3 regions of the Roseibium sp. ROS1 genome follow, and region 1 is predicted to be linked to each of the others. Evidence: riboswitches for the same ligand, from Rfam matches in the RefSeq annotation. Region 1 holds a riboswitch; each other region holds the start of a gene.
What was found. A riboswitch is a leader RNA that binds a small molecule or an ion and turns the genes downstream of it on or off. The one in region 1 is predicted to bind thiamine pyrophosphate.
Positions count from the first base shown of each region.

Region 2: it holds a riboswitch for thiamine pyrophosphate, as region 1 does, so the genes downstream of both, ACYQ6M_RS01010 (ABC transporter permease) here and thiO (glycine oxidase ThiO) in region 1, are expected to answer to the same signal.
Region 3: it holds a riboswitch for thiamine pyrophosphate, as region 1 does, so the genes downstream of both, thiM (hydroxyethylthiazole kinase) here and thiO (glycine oxidase ThiO) in region 1, are expected to answer to the same signal.

Region 1 covers NZ_BAAGIG010000002.1:825,381-831,000, reverse strand. Annotated here, with positions in the region: gene ACYQ6M_RS12020 (thiamine phosphate synthase) at 1-219, opposite strand, end outside; gene ACYQ6M_RS12015 (thiazole synthase) at 216-989, opposite strand; gene thiS (sulfur carrier protein ThiS) at 995-1,192, opposite strand; gene thiO (glycine oxidase ThiO) at 1,176-2,153, opposite strand; TPP riboswitch at 2,315-2,435, opposite strand; gene ACYQ6M_RS12000 (P-loop NTPase family protein) at 2,483-3,007, opposite strand; gene ACYQ6M_RS11995 (pirin family protein) at 3,154-4,089, shown strand; gene ACYQ6M_RS11990 (DUF6030 family protein) at 4,058-4,900, opposite strand; gene ACYQ6M_RS11985 (class II aldolase/adducin family protein) at 5,201-5,620, shown strand, end outside.
Region 2 covers NZ_BAAGIG010000001.1:221,638-227,257, reverse strand. Annotated here, with positions in the region: gene rpoH (RNA polymerase sigma factor RpoH) at 1-267, shown strand, start outside; gene ACYQ6M_RS01015 (ABC transporter substrate-binding protein) at 571-1,512, opposite strand; gene ACYQ6M_RS01010 (ABC transporter permease) at 1,535-2,380, opposite strand; TPP riboswitch at 2,438-2,544, opposite strand; gene ACYQ6M_RS01005 (hypothetical protein) at 2,626-4,392, opposite strand; gene ACYQ6M_RS01000 (adenylosuccinate synthase) at 4,657-5,620, opposite strand, start outside.
Region 3 covers NZ_BAAGIG010000001.1:1,239,748-1,245,367, forward strand. Annotated here, with positions in the region: gene ACYQ6M_RS05595 (DMT family transporter) at 1-608, shown strand, start outside; gene ACYQ6M_RS05600 (hypothetical protein) at 842-1,249, opposite strand; gene ACYQ6M_RS05605 (Lrp/AsnC ligand binding domain-containing protein) at 1,270-1,506, opposite strand; TPP riboswitch at 1,714-1,824, shown strand; gene thiM (hydroxyethylthiazole kinase) at 1,893-2,666, shown strand; gene thiD (bifunctional hydroxymethylpyrimidine kinase/phosphomethylpyrimidine kinase) at 2,703-3,509, shown strand; gene ACYQ6M_RS05620 (TRAP transporter substrate-binding protein) at 3,511-4,617, shown strand; gene ACYQ6M_RS05625 (OmpP1/FadL family transporter) at 5,286-5,620, shown strand, end outside.

The sequences.
Region 1 (5,620 bases):
AAAGTCGCAGTCCAGCTCAATCGCGAGCTGCCAATAGTCGTTCACGACAAGTTGGCAGCCGTGCTTTTCGCAAGCGCTCTTGGATGCTGCGATTTCCTTGCGCAGGACTTCGTCGCTCGCGTCCTTGATGCGCAGTTGAACCATTTTGACGCCAAGCGGAACCAGCCGCTCGATCCAGTCGGAACTGTCGACGATGAGGTAAAAGGGATCGAGCTTCATTCAAACACCGCCATTCCGAGAACCGGGGTAGAAGGAACCGCCATGTCGCGAGGTTCCAGGGGTTGGGCTTCATAGGCCAGGCGACCGGCCTCAATTGCAACTGCAAAGGCTTTAGCCATTGCGACAGGGTCTCCGGCCTTTGCCACAGCCGTATTCAGCAGCACCGCATCGAAACCGAGTTCCAGAACAGCGGTCGCATGGGACGGTCTGCCAAGACCGGCATCCACAACAAGTGGGATGCCTTTGAAGTGACTGCGATAGGCACGAAGGGCATCCGGATTGACCGGCCCCTTCGCCGAACCGATTGGCGCACACCAGGGCATCAGCACCTGGCACCCCGCCTCAAGCAACCGTTCGCCGACGACAATATCGTCCGTCGCATAGGGAAACACCTTGAAGCCGTCATCGCTCAGGATACGTGCGGCTTCCACGAGGCCAAAGACATCCGGCTGCAGGCTGTCGTGATGACCGATCACTTCCAGCTTGATCCAGTCGGTTCCAAAAAGGTCGCGTGCCATTTTTGCGGTGGTGACGGCTTCCTTCACCGAATGACATCCGGCAGTGTTGGGCAGCACCTTGACGTTCAGTTCCCGGATCAGGTCCCAGAACCGGCCGCCTCCGCCACTTCCTGCCGTTTCGCGCCGAAGGGACACCGTCAGAATTTCAGCCCCAGATACCTTCACCGCGTCCGACAGAATTTGGGGTGATGGGTACTGGGCAGTTCCAAGCAGGAAACGCGACGCAACGCTTTCGCCGTAAACTTCAAACATAGGCGTCATCCTCCCTGCATCGGCGACAGGATCTCGATACGGTCGCCAGCTTGAAGGAAGCAATCGCTTCGTTCTTCAGCACAAACCAGATCGCCGTTGCGTGCCGTTGCAAGAAACTCATGGTCATAGGCAAGTTCGTCCAGAAGCGCAGCCAGCGTCGCGCTGACAACTTCCTGAGGTTCGCCGTTAATGGTTAGCTTCAAGGGACTTCTCCTGAAGGTGTTGCACGATCCTGCCTGCCGCCTCCATGGCAAAATGCGGAGCAAGCAGGAAGCCGTGCCGGTAGAATCCGTTCATTGACAACGTGTTGCCGGTAAACGTGAGACGAGGAAGATTGTTCGGATATGCCGGGCGAAGGCCCACCCCGGTTTCGATGATCTTTGCCTCGGCAAATCCCGGATGCAGGCTGTAGGCGGCATTTAGAAGTTCCATGGTGGACCGAACGCTGACCGCTCCCTGGTCACCGCTTTCGATCATGGTTGCCCCGACCATGAAGACACTGTTGTCACGAGGCACGACATAGACCGGGATGCGCGGGTGCAGAAAACGCACCGGCCGCGAGAGGGAGACATCCGGCGCGTGGAGAATCAGCATTTCACCGCGTACGGGACGCAAATGCGGATCCGGCGAGGCCATGCCGGTACAATCGGCGACAAGATCGGTCGCCGCGGTGAAGTGCTGCGCCTCTAACCTCACCTTTGCACCGCTTTCAGACACCTTTGCCCGCAATGCCGTGAGGGCTCGCCGCGGATCGAGATAGGCTTCCCCGGCAAAATGGAGCCCCTTTGCAAATCGGCCTGCGAGGTCTGGCTCGAGTGCGCCCAGCGCGTCAGCATCGAGCCAGGCAAAGCCGCTGGTTCGAGAAGCAAAGCGACTTAACTCGCCGGTATCGCGCGGCGCGGCAACAACCAGCGTGCCATTGTGCCGGACCTGTCCCGGCAGGACCTTGCTCCACCAGCCAATGGAGGCTTGCCCGAGCCGCAGAACATCTTCCTCGGCACTTTCCCGCTCGCACCATGGCGCCAACATGCCGCCTGCGAGCCAGGAGGCACTGGCGGTGAGATCCTTGTGTTTTTCCAGCAGCTCCACCCGCACACCGCGCGAGACAAGCTCATGTGCCAGTGCCAGACCGGCGACACCCGCCCCTTTGATACCGACCTTCATTCCGCCTCACCTGCCAGGGTGGACGTCAGTCGTTCGACATCACGGAATGTTTGATAGCCCGCTTGCATTCAACGGATCTCCGCAAGGACCGGAAAAGGTCCCGCATTTCGGACATTCGGCTTGGAAAGGTGGCCGGGTTGGAGCATTGCCGTGGCGAACGCAGCTGGCCGAGAACACCTTCCCTTCGCCAGCATGACCTGGATCAGGTTCGTCGGGTCCCTGCACTGCGCAAGTGCGCCAGCAGTATCTCAGCCTCTTCTGGAGGCACCCCGGGTGAGCCCCTGTTGTGCCGCCCGTCAGGCGCACCTGTCAAGAGACAGGATGAGCCTTCATCCTTGTTGCCAGGGTCGCGCCAGAAAGTCGTCGATTTCGGCAAGGGTGCTGAACCGATAGACTTTCAGATGGTCCGGAGGTTCGCGGTAGATGCGCTCCAGTTTGGCTCTGGCGGAGTGTCTCGTTCGCCAGATGAACCTCAGGAATTCAACAGTTTGCCAGTTGAACTGCTCCGGGCAGCCCTCGGCCAGATCCGGACGGCTTTGCCCATTGTATTTCACCGACCGTTTCAGCACTCGAAATATGCGGCGCGTTACCGGGACATCGAGCCAGATGAAAGTGTCGGCACGTTCGATACGTTCCGCATAGGTGCTTGAATGACCACCCTCGAAGATCCACACATCCTTCAGATGGACCTCATGCGTCAGCCGGTCTTTCTCTTCCCGCGTCCGCTCGTTCCAACCGGAGCGGTAGTGGATCTTGTCCATATGAAAGACCGGTAGTCCGGTTTTCCGCCCAAGGGCAACGGCAAGCGTGCTTTTACCCGAGCCCGGGCCGCCAACGATCATCACGCGTTTCATGTCGCACCAAACAAAAGCAAGGAAGGGCCGGTCGTTATACAGATTGTGCAGGGGATGAAAACCCGAAACAGACTGTTCAATGGACACTTCGGCTTCGCTGGCCCTATCTAGTTTGCAAGACAGAATGTTCTTTGATGGAGAGGCAGATGAGCTGGTTGAATTGCCCTGATCCCGTACCGGGAAATGCTGCAAGCTGTGACCCGATTGAAACGATCTTCGTACCGCGGACATCCGACCTCGGCGGATTTTCGGTAAGACGTGCCTTGCCCTCCGCCAGGCGGCGGATGGTTGGCCCGTTCATCTTCTTCGACCAGATGGGCCCGGCAGAGCTTTTGGTCGGCGGCGGTATCGACGTGCGCCCGCATCCTCACATCGGGTTGGCGACAGTTACCTATCTCTTCGAAGGAGAGATGTATCATCGTGACAGCCTTGGAACGGAGATTGCGATTGCCCCCGGTGCTCTGAACTGGATGAGCGCAGGCAAGGGCATCGTGCATTCCGAACGTGAGAGGCCGGAACGCCTGCAGGAAAAACGTCCCCTGTTTGGCCTGCAGAGCTGGGTGGCCCTGCCTAAACACCTGGAAGAGACCGACCCGACCTTCCAGCACCACGGCACCGAAGAACAGCCGGAATTTGCCGACAAGGGCGCTTCAGTCAAACTTATCGCGGGCGAGCTTTATGGCCACAAGGCACCGGTGAAGACAGCGTCCGACATGTTCTATGCCGATATCACGCTGGAACCGGGAGCGAAGATCCCGCTGGATGCCGGGTGGGAAGAGCGCGGCCTTTACACGGTCTCGGGCCAGATCACCATCGCCGGCCAGAATTTCGATCCGGCCCAGCTGCTGGTGTTCAAACCGAGTGATCATCTGGTGATCGAAAACACGTCTCCCGTGCCGGCTCGTTTCGTAGTGCTTGGCGGCGAACCGATGGACGGCCGGCGTTATATCTGGTGGAACTTTGTGTCTTCATCGAAAGAGCGCATCGAGCAGGCCAAGGAAGACTGGCGTCTTGGCCGTTTCGATACGGTACCCGGCGATGCGGAAGAGTTCATTCCCTTGCCTGACCGTCCGGGGCCCTGACACTCCAGCCGCTTTCCAGTGGCGGTGCTTTTTCAAACCTGTCGGCGGGCCGGATAAGGTCCGGCTCGCCAAAGTCCAGAATGATGTTGAGCCGTTGGCTTGCCAGCGGGTCCCCCGTCAGATTTGGATCTTCCGGCGAAACCGACAGCCGCACGCCCCGGTGTGTCGTCTCCAGTTGCCTGAACCCGGAAACCGCCTCGCGAAACACTTCCGGAACCGTCCAGCCATACCGAAGCGAGAGGGCGTCGATCACCAGCCAGACCGCATCAAGGCCGATCTGCATCTGGCGCGGATCCTCCACCACCAGCTTCAGCCGCAGATAATCGATGCTTTTTTCCGATGGGCCGCGCAGCAGAAAGAAAAGGGTTGTCGAGCCGTAGTCGACGCTGGGTGTGGTCAAGGGCACCAGGTCGGATGCACATTGCCAGCGGCCTTCACTGAAAGGTGCCCGGCTCCAGCCGGGATTTCCGAGCCCCAAAGACCGTAATTCGTCGCATAGCTGATCCGGCTGGCCCAGGAAGCTGCGTTTCAGTTCCGCGGACAGTTCCGGTTCCGGAGCCAGCAGCACCTGCTTGGCCGGAGTCTGCAGGGAAGAAAGCGGATCAGGCATCAAGGGGGCGGTTGCAACGCTTTCCTCACTCCCTTGCCCGGCAAGGTGCAGGAACAGGCCGCCAACGGCGAAACCGGCAGCCAGCAACGCCAGGGTTCCCCAGATGTAGTACGGCGTCACCTGAGCACGTTTACGAGATCTGGACGCGCGGGTTGGCAGGCCGGGCTTCCTGGGCTCGCCTCCTTCAGACAGAGTTTCCATGTCCGGCTCGGCCCAGCGCGGGCCCTTGGAACGGTGCCCCGGCCTCGACCTGGATTGCGCTCCCCTACCCGTCCGGTCTGCCGACATTGCAGCCGATCCAAGCAAATGCCTGAGCTTGTCTGCGAAACCTGCCATTCAGTCCCTTAACACCGCGATCCTCAACCGAGTGGTCAAGGGCACGGGATTTATCAAACCAATACCTTGAAAAGGCAACCGGATACCTGTCATGTAAGCGCCGCTTCCACGGTCGCGCAGCCAAACGTAACGCTCGCACCCGAACCAGAACCAAAGAGGCCCCGAATGCCCACCTTTCCAGGTGACACACCTGACCTGCGCCGTGCGATCATCGAGACAGCCCGTGCCTTGCCTCGTCTCGGACTGACCAAAGGCACCTCAGGAAATGTCAGTGCACGCACCGAATCCGGTTTTTTGGTGACGCCGTCGGGAACGCCTTACGAAAATCTGACTGAAGACAAGATTGTCGCGCTGGACTGGGAGGGCTGCTACCGCGGCGAGACACTACCGTCTTCCGAATGGCGGATGCATCTTGACTTCTATCTGGCGAAGCCGGATTGCGGCGCGGTGGTGCATTGCCATAGTCCTCGCGCGACCGCCCTGTCCTGCCACCGGCGCGGTATTCCTGCATTTCACTATATGGTGGCGCTTGCCGGTGGCGACCGTATCGAATGCGCCCATTACGCCACCTTCGGCACCCGCGGA
Region 2 (5,620 bases), on a different contig from region 1:
GACAGTCAGGAAACCCTGCTTGCCAATCAGGAAGAGCTGGACATGCGTCGCAAGATGCTGAACGACGCAATGGACGTGCTCAACGAGCGCGAACGGCGCATCTTTGAAGCACGCCGCCTGGCCGAAGACCCGATGACGCTGGAAGACCTTTCGGGCGAATTCGGCGTCAGCCGTGAGCGCGTCCGCCAGATCGAGGTTCGCGCCTTCGAAAAGGTTCAGAAAGCTGTGCGCAACAGCGCCCGCACCATGGACCAGCCCACGGCCTGAGATAGCCGAACCTGGAAAAAACAATAAAAGCGCTGGAGCTCAGGCTCCAGCGCTTTTCTTTTGCTTGAAAGTCCTTCCCGGTGTCATCCCGGACGCAGCACAGCGAAGATCCGGGATCGGAGAGCCCGGAAGCCATCGCCTGAAAACCACAGACACTCACAGAGACTTCCGCCTCCCCGGCCCCGGCTCGCACTACGCTTGGCCGGAGTGACGACGGAGAGAGGGAGCTTCTTTGCCGGTGGTCAGAAGCGCTGGAGACTGGCTCCAGCGCCGTCTTGTCCTTGGCAACGTTCCTTCAACCCCTCAGCGGATTTCGGCCGTGTAGCTCTCCACCGGCACGACCTTGCTGATCAGACCGGCTTCGGCCATGAATTCCGCAAAGCGCTGGTAGCGGCCTTCATCAAGTGCAGCCGGACGCTTGGCGAACCGCGGCAACGTATCGAACCATGCACGCCTGTTCAGCTCGTCATTGAGGTTCGGATACGCTTCTATGAAGGCATTCCAGGCTTCTTCCGGGTGATTGCTCAGATAGATCGTGGCCGCTTCCACGGCTGCCAGGAACTTGGCGAAGCGTGGATCGTCCGTCTTGTCCTTGTTGACGACATAGATCAGCTCATCAAAGATCGGCACACCGTTTTCTTCGGGGAAGAAAGCCTTGCCGGGTTTGCCTTCGATTTCGAGCTGGGTGAGCTCGAAATTGCGATATGCGCCGATCACCGCATCCACCTGACCGGCAAGCAGAGAGCCTGACAACGCGAAATTCACGTTCACCAGCTCGACATCATCCATGGTCAAACCGGCCGAACGCAGCATCTGGCCCAACATCGCGTCCTCGAAGCCTGACACGGAAAAACCGACACTCTTCCCCTTGAGATCCTTCAGTTCCTGTATCGGGCCGTCCTTGAGCACGATGAGAGAATTGAGGGGCGTTTCCACCAGCGTACCGATCCATTTCAGCGGCAGTTCTTCCTCGATTTGCGCATGAAGCGTCGGCTGATAGGACACCGCGATATCGCCCTGCCCGGCAGCAACCAGTTTCGGCGGCATCGCCGGGTCCGCAGGTTCGATGATCTCAACCTCGAGGCCTTCTGCCTCGAAGAAACCCTTGGTCTGCGCAGTTACCAGCGGCGCGTGATCCGGATTGATGAACCAGTCGAGCAGCAAGGTCAGTTTCTCACTGGCCTGTACCGGCCCCGATGCCAGCAGCCCGGCCGCCAATGCTAGTGACAGGATTTGTTTTTTCATGAGGTCCTCCGTAGAGCGGCAGCTAGGTGAGCGGCTGCCAGGGAACAAGAAGTCGGGTGAGATGGTTCACGGCAAAGCGCATGATCAGCACCATCGCCGCGAGCAGGATCAGGGCGGCGAACATCATGTCCGCCTGCATCCGGTTGCTGCTTTGAAGCATGATGAAGGCAAGGCCTCCTTTTGCCCCGGCCCATTCGCCGATGATCGCCCCCATGGGAGCGAACACCGCGGCCACCCGCAGGCCGGAGGCAAACGCCGGCAAGCCTGACGGCAGGCGAAAGAACCAGAGTTCCTTCAGGCGAGACAGACGATAGAGCCGGGCGAGATCGTACAAACCCGGGTCAAGCCGCTGCAGGCCATCGAAAAACGTCGATGTGACCGTGAAGAAGATGACCAGGATGATAACGACGATCTTGGATGCCAGCCCGAAACCAAGCCAGAGCACCAGGATCGGCGCGATTGCGAAAACAGGCAGGGCCTGCGTCACCAGAATGGGCGGCATGGCGAACCTTGCAGCAATCGGAAACAGCCACAAAAGAACAGAAAGCAATGCCCCGGCGGCTGCCCCCAGCACAAACCCGAGCACCGTCTCATAGGCGGTGATGCCGGCATGATGCAGAAGGAAGCCTGCGTGTTTGACAAAGGCTGTAAAGACGCGGTCCGGACCCGGCAGGATATAATGCTGGGTGTCGAACACATGGACGATTGCCGCCCAGATTGCGACGGTCAGCAGCAGGCCGAGTATGGTCCTGGCAACAGCTTTCACAAACGCCATCATCCCGCAGCCCCCGCCGCCATTGGCCAACAGGAACGCATGAAAGCCGATACCGGCATTCGGATGTGCGGCGACCGCCGTGGTCGCAGACAAGTACGCATAGGATCTCCCGTCTTCGGACAAGCCGAAAATGACAATGGAGATCCGGGAATAGGCTAAGGATTCCGTCCCTTCGCCGGCATGACCCGGATCAGGTTCTAAGGGTTCGGCATTACGCCATCTCAGCTCCGGTAACCGGAACACCCCTCGGACCAAGGCGGACCATGCCTTGTGTGACGGAAAAAGGCAAGCCGCCGTGAGGCGGCTTCTTCAGATTTTGAAAGGAGGCAGGCTGGCGCTTAGCCGGCTTGCCAGGATGTGATCGCCTTTTCAACGGCATCTGCACCGGCGGTTCCCTTTTCCAGGGTCAGGATGCCGCGCTTGCCGTTTTCGTAAAGCATCGGAATGTCAATCCAGCCGCGTTCACGCAGCAGGGCGAGATTGCGTTGCTGCTCGTTCGGCAAGCTGGAAAGGGCAATCCAGAAAAAGCCCGGAGACACTTTCACGGAAGCGCCGATCAGCGCATCGCCACGAGCTTCTTCCGTAGGCTTCATGACCAGGCCGGGCACGTTGACGACGTCACCCGGAGCGAAGTTTTCCGGGAACTCGTACTTGATCTCGACCAGATGGCTGGCGGGCAAGGAAGTATCGTCATTCGGCTTGATGCGAATGTCGACCTTCACATCCCGCTCGGGGATTTCAATGGAGGCGCTCAGAACCGCGAGAGCCTTGCCGTCCAGATTCGTTTCTTCATCGACACCCCAAACGACAGCGCCTTGCGCAGCCGTTCCGGCACCGCCGGACTCTTCCCCTTCTTCGTAAAGGATGGAGCGCTGCACCGAGGAATCCGCATCCGTAGCGGACGGAGCCGGTGAAGTTTCGTCTGGCGAAATGGCCGAGAGATTGTCTTCCGGCACCGCAATCGGGCTTTCGGTGGTCGCAGAAGACTGATCGTTTTCTCCGCTCGTCACGATGGACGGCTGGGAAGGTTCGGGCGCAGCGGAAGCTGGTGTATCGACCTGCGGTGTATCGGCCGGCGCAGGCGAATCAGACTGTCCGGTAATCGTCGTCGTGGTTACCGTACGTGCATCCGGGGCAACCACATCCGTCTCGCCTTCGTTCAACAGGCGGTCGGTGTTTTTCGAAGGCTCTTCACCTTCTCCGGCAGGGGCAGCGGTCGAAGGCTCCGGTGTGGTGTCCGGCTGCGTATCGACAGGCGTTTGCGAAGAAGACGCGACCGGCACGTTGCCGCTATCGGCTGTCTCATCGCCCGCAGGCATCAGGAAATAGGCTCCGGCGCCCAGGAGCACCAGCAGCAGGACACCCGCAGCAATCGCGATCGGAACGGTGCGGCTACCGGATGAATCACCACGCAGCGCATCCGAAGCACTCGGCTTGGTGCGCTTGGAGCGGCTTTTCTTGGAGGCCGACTTGTCTTTCGGCTTGGCTGTCTCGTCGCCAGGATAAGCCTGATCGGCGGGATCGGCCGCATCGGTGTTATCTGCAGGCTCGAACAGGCCATCATCAGCCTGTTCCGGCTGCACCGGTCCACCGAAAGAGGGCTCCTGGCGCACAGGCGCAGCGCCCGGGTCGGCAGCTTCCTTGGCGTGGTGAACAGCCTGGCTGGCCGCTGTGCCAAGCGCTTCGGCCTGTGTCAGGGTTTCCTTCAAGGGCGACGGAGCCGGGGTATCCAACACCGGCGCTGCAGTTGTTTCAGGTTCTTGCGGTGCAGGCGCTTCCGGCGCAGTCTCCGCCACCGGCTCAGCCGGAGGCGGTGTCACGGGCGGCGCGGAAACCTGCGGTGCCGGGGTCGGCGTTTCGACCTTCGGAACAGTGGGGCTGAGACCGAGGCTTTCGCGGGCGGCTTCGGCTTCCACCTTGCGGATGGCTTCTTCCAGACGCAGCTGCTCGGCCGTGATCTCGGACGGCGCCAGTGGCGGCTCATAGGCTTTCAGCTGATTGACAATGGCATTGCGCGCACGGCTGTAAACGCTTCTGCGTGCAGCACCATTGTTTTCAGGTAAAGACGCGATCGTTTTCTTCAGAATTGAATAGTAATCAGCCATCTTCCTGCCTACCGGCCGACTGCAAGGATCTGTTCTGCGGGCCCGAGATTTCGTTTCATTCTCAGGCTTATAGCAAGTTTTTCGAAAACCGGTGCTATTTCTTCAATAACTTCGCCGCGACAGAGAACCTCGCAGTACCCTTTTCCTAACACAGATTGTTTGTTCGGCACACACATGGAACGCCGAAAACGAAAGGTGGTTGCGTGCGGTGATTCGCAGCACGCAACCGCAGTCCTTAATAATGTGCTTCTAACGTCACAGATCTCAATCCTGGAAGGGATTCTGCACAAGAATTGTGTCGTCCCGTTCCGGACTTGTCGACAGAAGAGCGACAGGAGCACCGATCAGTTCTTCGACGTGACGCACATATTTGATCGCCTGCGCCGGCAGATCGGCCCAGGTGCGAGCACCTTCGGTCGATTCCTTCCAGCCCGGCAGGCTTTCGTAAATCGGCTTCACGCGCTCCTGGGCACCCTGCGAAGCCGGCAGATAATCGATGCGTTCGCCGTCCAGTTCGTAACCGATGCAGATCTTGATTTCATCAAGACCGTCCAGAACGTCCAGCTTGGTCAGCGCGATGCCGGTGATGCCCGAGGTGCAGACGGTCTGGCGCACCAGCACAGCGTCGAACCAGCCGCAGCGGCGGCGGCGGCCGGTAACCGTACCGAACTCATGGCCGCGCGTACCGAGGAACTCGCCGATCTCGTCCTTCAGTTCGGTCGGGAACGGGCCCTCACCGACGCGTGTCGTATAGGCCTTGGTAATACCGAGCACATAGTTGATCGAATTCGGGCCAAGGCCACTGCCTGCCGCAGCCTGGCCGGCGACCGTGTTGGACGACGTCACGAAGGGATAGGTGCCGTGGTCGATGTCGAGCAACGCGCCCTGTGCACCTTCGAAAAGGATACGCTTGCCCTGACGGCGCAGATCGTCCAGCAAGTACCAGACCTTGTCCATGTAGGGCAGGACCTTGTCCGCAACGCTGGCGAGTTCGTCGTAGATCGCCTGTGCGGAAACCTCATCCTGGCCAAGACCCCGGCGCAGCGCATTGTGGTGCGTCAGCAAGCGGTCGATCTTGGCTGGCAGAGTGGCAAGATTCTTCAGGTCCATCAAACGGATAGCGCGGCGGCCAACCTTGTCTTCATACGCCGGTCCGATACCGCGCTTGGTGGTGCCGATGCGCGTTCCGGTGTTGGAATTCTCGCGCAACGCATCAAGCTCGCGGTGC
Region 3 (5,620 bases), on a different contig from region 1:
CGTTTCTGCTCCTTGGCGAAAAGGTGCGGGTCTACCGCTGGAGCGCAGTCGGTGTCGGCTTTGTCGGCATTCTGGTTGTGCTGTCACCGCATCTGGGTGACGCGGAGTTGGACAGCAACTCGATGATCGGGGCCTTGATCGGCCTGACTGGAGCCGGCTTTGCGGCGCTCGCCATGATCACCGTGCGCAAACTGTGCGAGACGGAGCGCACGTCCACAATCGTTACCTGGTTTGCGGGCATGTCGTCCGTATTGTCGCTGCTCACGCTGCCGCTTGGTTTCCTGCTGCCGGGTCAGGCCTGGATCATTCCGGACCTGCCCACGGCAGGTCTGCTTCTGCTGATCGGTCTTGCGGGCGGTGTCGGCCAGATCCTGCTGACCCAGAGCTACCGGTTCGCGGATGCCTCCACCATTGCCCCGTTCGACTATGTCAACATGCTGTGGGCGATCATTGTCGGCTGGGTTGTGTTCAGCGAAACGCCTTTGCCTGCAGTGGTGCTGGGGGCGCTGATCGTGATTGCCGCCGGTATTTTCGTCATCTACCGCGAGCACAAGCTCGGGCTGGACCGGACAAAGGCACGCCGGGCGTCATCGCCTTCGCGTTCGTAGGGGGAGAGACAAGAGGGCGCGTCCCGCTGTCTTCCCCCCGTCATTCCGGACAAGCACAGCAATGCTGTGCGCCGATCCGGAAACCAGACTTATTTCACGCTTTAGGCGCGGCATTACACAAAGAGAGAAGAGTTCGCTTTGCTCACGCTGATGCGCTGGATCCCGGATCGGCGCGCAGCTTTACTGCGCCGATCCGGAATGACGGCGAATGCGGGTGGTTTCCGGAAACGGCCTTACTGCGACTTGTATTCGAACCGCTCAACAGCGCTCTTTGTGCCGTCCTTGAAGATCAGCTGTACGCTGATCGACTGGGCCGACCCCAGGGGCAGCTCCAGATAGGGCTTGTCCTTCAGAACGACATTCTGGTTGTCCGGGTCACAGGCTTCCAGTTGCCATTCCTGCTCAATCGGGTCGTCGTTCAGTCCGTAGAAGACATAGTCGATGCCGCACTTCCAGGATTCCAGGTGGGTGAAATAGATCAGCTCCTGGCCCTGCCAGTCGCGGAATGACACCCAGTTGGCCTTGGTCAGGTCCAGGATCTGCTTGATCTGCTCCGGTGGCATGCCTTGCGCGGACGCGGTCGAGCCGATCGGAGCAAGAGCGAGGGGCAGGCAAAGGGCGGCGATTTTAATGAGTTTCATGGAAATTTCCGGGTCTGAGTTTAGAAGGCCTTGAAGGTAATGATGGTTTTGGTGTCCTGAATGCCGTCGATCGGGTGGACCTTCTCGTTCACGAAGTGGCCAATGTCCGAACCGTCATCGACATAGAATTTCACCAGAAGATCGTAGTCGCCGGAGGTGGAGTAGACTTCGGACGCAATTTCCGCATCGGCGATCGCATTGGCGACCTGGTAGGTCTTGCCCAACTGGCATTTGATCATCACGAAAAACGGTACCATGAGGCGCTCCGGGCAGTTGGTGTTTGAAGGGGGTGAACGTGTCACCTGAACCATCAGCCGGGCTGTTCGGTCAGCCAAACATGCCGGGCAACAGATTCACGAAAGCAGACTAGGACATCGCCTATCTACTCCCGCCAGTCAATTGCCGAGTAGCCGCTCTGCACAAGCCGGGTCTTGCAATCGCACGGCCGGCTTGTTAGCAGTGCAATCATCTCATGGGGGTGCCCGGCCATCCTGGACCGGGCTGAGAGGCGGCCTGCCAACTCCTTGAACCTGATCCGGCTGATACCGGCGGAGGGATTTGAGATCATGATGCACACACCACTCCCTTCAACACGTCCTTTCCGGAATACCGGCAACGGGCTTTCTGTCGCAGGAGAGCCGTCATGAGCCTTTCCGTCGCTGCTTCCACGCAGGCCCTGAGCGCCGAACAGGTCTTCACCCTTCTGGAAAGGGTGCGGCAGAAAACGCCGCGCGTTCACGCCATCACAAACGCGGTCGCCCAGAGTTTCACCGCCAATGTGCTGCTTGCGGTCGGTGCCGTTCCTTCCATGACCATCGCGCGGGAGGAGGTTGCGGCTTTTGCCGGCGGGGCTGATGCGCTGCTGGTGAACCTCGGCACCCTTGACGAGGAACGTCGTGCGGCCATTCCGCTAGCGATCGAAGCTGCCAGGACGGCCGGACGTCCGGTTTGTGTCGATCCGGTTTTCGTGAACCGGTCTCCCGTGCGCTGCGCCTATGCACGCGAATTGCTGGGCCTGAAGCCGGATCTGGTGCGGCTCAATCCGGAAGAACTCAACGCTCTCCTGCCGGAGCGGGCGGATGCCGATGCATTGATCGAGGCCGGAACGATTTTTGCGGTTACCGGCCCGGAAGACAGGGTCGAGAGCCGCGGCGAGGATTTCCTGCTGCGCAACGGCGATCCGCTGATGTCGCGCGTGACGGCCACCGGCTGTGCCGGCGGTGCGGTTCTGGCAGCGTTCCTGAGCATCGAAAAGGACAGGGCGCTTGCAGCTGCTTGCGGACTGTCCGTCTTCAACATTGCCGGCGAAATCGCTGCCGGCCGGTCAGGCGGGCCTGGCAGTCTGGTGCCGGAGTTGCTCGACGCACTCTATTGCCTGACTGACCGCGACATTGAAGCCCGTCTCAAGACCGGCTGACGCAGGCTTTTCGGCATCTACTCCCAGGAGGTTCCCATGACCGCAATTGCGGTAACCATTGCAGGATCGGATTCCGGCGGCGGAGCCGGCATTCAGGCTGATCTCAAGACCTTTTCCGCAAACGGCGTCTTTGGTGCCAGTGTTATTGCAGCCCTGACGGCGCAGAACACGCTTGGCGTCAGCGCCATTCATGATGTGCCGCCGGAGTTCGTGCGGGCCCAGATGACAGCCGTCTTCTCGGACCTTGCCGTCAAGGCGACAAAGATCGGCATGTTGTCGCGTGTCGATACGATCGAGGTGGTAGCTGAAGGGCTTCGGGCACATGAGACAGGCCCGGTTGTGCTTGACCCGGTGATGGTGGCTGCCTCCGGTGACCCGTTGCTTGCCGACAGTGCGGTCGATACGCTGATTGCCTTGCTGCTGCCGCTGGCCGATATTGTTACCCCGAACCTGCATGAAGCTGCCCGCATGTTGCAGGGCGACGTCGCCGCGGACGAAACGCAAATGCAGGCGCAGGCAGAACGTCTGCTCGGTCTTGGAGCCAATGCGGTTCTGCTCAAGGGCGGGCACGGGTCTGGCGCGAATAGCGCCGATCTGCTTCTGGATCGCAACGGCAATGCGGTCTGGCTCAGGTCAGAGCGGATCAAGACCGACAACACGCATGGCACCGGTTGCACCCTGTCGTCCGCGATTGCCTCGGGTCTTGCCAAGGGGCAGGACATGGAAGCGGCCGTCAGGTCCGCCAAGTCCTATATTCAGGCCGCCATCGCCGCTGCCGACACGCTTCACATCGGCAGTGGTCACGGGCCAGTCCATCATTTCCACGCGTTCTGGAGCAAGTGAGATGACCGATCAGCCAAACACCGAACCCGGACGGATCAGCCGTCGCGGACTTCTGGGGGCTTCCGCCGCCGCCGGTGCAAGCGCGTTGGCCGCCCCGGCGGTGGCGCAGGAGCAGGCGACGCTGGAATGGAAGATGGTCACGTCCTGGCCAAAGAACCTGCCGGGGCCCGGGGTCACGGCGCAGCGCATTGCCGACAGGATCGAGCTGATGTCCGGCGGTCGCCTGCGCGTTCGGCTTTATGCTGCAGGGGAACTGGTGCCGGCTCTGGGCGTGTTCGAGGCCGTCTCGGCGGGGACGGCGCAGATGGCGCACACGGCCTCGTTTTTCTGGCAGGGCAAGATCCCGGCTTCGGTCTATTTCACCGCCATCCCTTTCGGTTTGCTGCCGCATGAGCATATCACCTGGATTGAGCAGGGGGGCGGCCAGGCGCTTTGGGACGAACTTTATGCCCCGTTCGGACTAAGGCCCGTAATGGCCGGCAACACCGGCGTCCAGATGGGGGGCTGGTTCAAGCGCGAAATCAACACTCTTGACGATCTCAAGGGACTGAAGATCCGTATGCCGGGCCTTGGCGGCGAAGTGATGCATCGGCTTGGAGCGACGCCAGTCAGCCTGCCGCCTGCAGAGTTGTTCCAGGCGTTGGACAGCGGTGTGCTGGATGCGACGGAATTCCTAGGTCCCTGGTCGGACAGGGCAATGGGGTTCCAGAAAGCAGCCAAGTCCTACTACACGCCGGGGTTCCATGAACCCAACGGCACCGGTGAAGCGCTGTTCAACAAGGTGGCGCTGGAAGGTCTGCCGGAAGACCTTGGCGCCATCGTTCTGGAGGCCTGCAAGGCAGAAAACGGCCGCTCGCTTGCAGAAAGTGATTGGGAGAATGCAGGCGCACTGAAGCTCCTGCAGGAAGAGGACGGCGTTACCGTCCGTCCTTATCCGGACGACGTTCTGGACGCTTTGCGGGAAACTTCGGCAGTCGTGCTGTCCGAGTTCGCGAGCAAGGATGCGCTTAGCCAGAGGATCTACGACAGTCATATGGCTGCGCGGGCACGCCTTGCCCCCTGGAGTGACGTTGCCATGCGCCGCTTCCTCGAAGCTCGCGACAGCTAGGCTTGCCGCTTGAGGCTGCAAACAAGGAATGAAGTGCGGTCTTAGACCATCTCTTTCTGCGAGCCGGTGCAACCCACCGGTTCGCAGCTTGCAACCTGCCTTGCCGGAAAAGCTGTAATTGGCCGGACAGTGGCGCGTCGCCTGCTGACAAACTTCCTGACAAAAATTCAATTTCGAAAGGAAAGGCTACCGCGCAACGGTGTGCCGACGTGATTTCCGTTAGGAAAGGTGATTGGCGTTTTTACCAAGGAATATCAAGGAACTTGTCCTACAAAAGATCCACATTCCGTCACGAAACCTGTGGCAAAGCCGCAACGATTCACCGTTAAATTACGTTATCGGAAACTGACATTTCGAGTGCCTGTTTTTTAGGCAAATGTCTGAAAGTGTGTCGGTGCGATGACGAAGAGACTCTGAACCTGTCGTTTTTGAAGTGTTTTGAATGTCTACGCAGCAATACCTACCAGAAAAGCCGCGCATTTCGCATTGCAGCATGAAAAAACGACCGCATAACTGACGTAAATATTCAGTTGAAACGGACGGCATTCTCCTAAAACCCTGTCTCAGGTTGTCATCACACATCCGGTGGCTAGGGGATGGGAGGAAACTCAATGCCGTGGGTAAACAAGAAATCAGTTCTACTTGCTTCTACAGCTGTAGCTCTATCAATGGTTGCAAGTTCTGCGTTCGCTGGTGGTTTCGCACTTAGAGAGCAGAGCTCGTACTTTCAGGGTATGTCTTTTGCCGGGTATGGTACGTCCGGCGGTTCGATCTCTTCGATGTACTGGAACCCGGCGTCGCTTATCGGCGCTCAGCAGGGTCTCACCATCGAAGCGCATAATACGGGGCTTTTTCCAAGTTCGGATATCAACGGCACGCTGTCCGGCGGGTTCCTCGGTACGTCTTCGATCGGCAGTGGCGACATTGCTTCCGACGCGTTCATTCCCGCTTCGTACGCAGCCTACCGGCTGAATGAAAAGCTGATCTTCGGTGTCGGTATCAA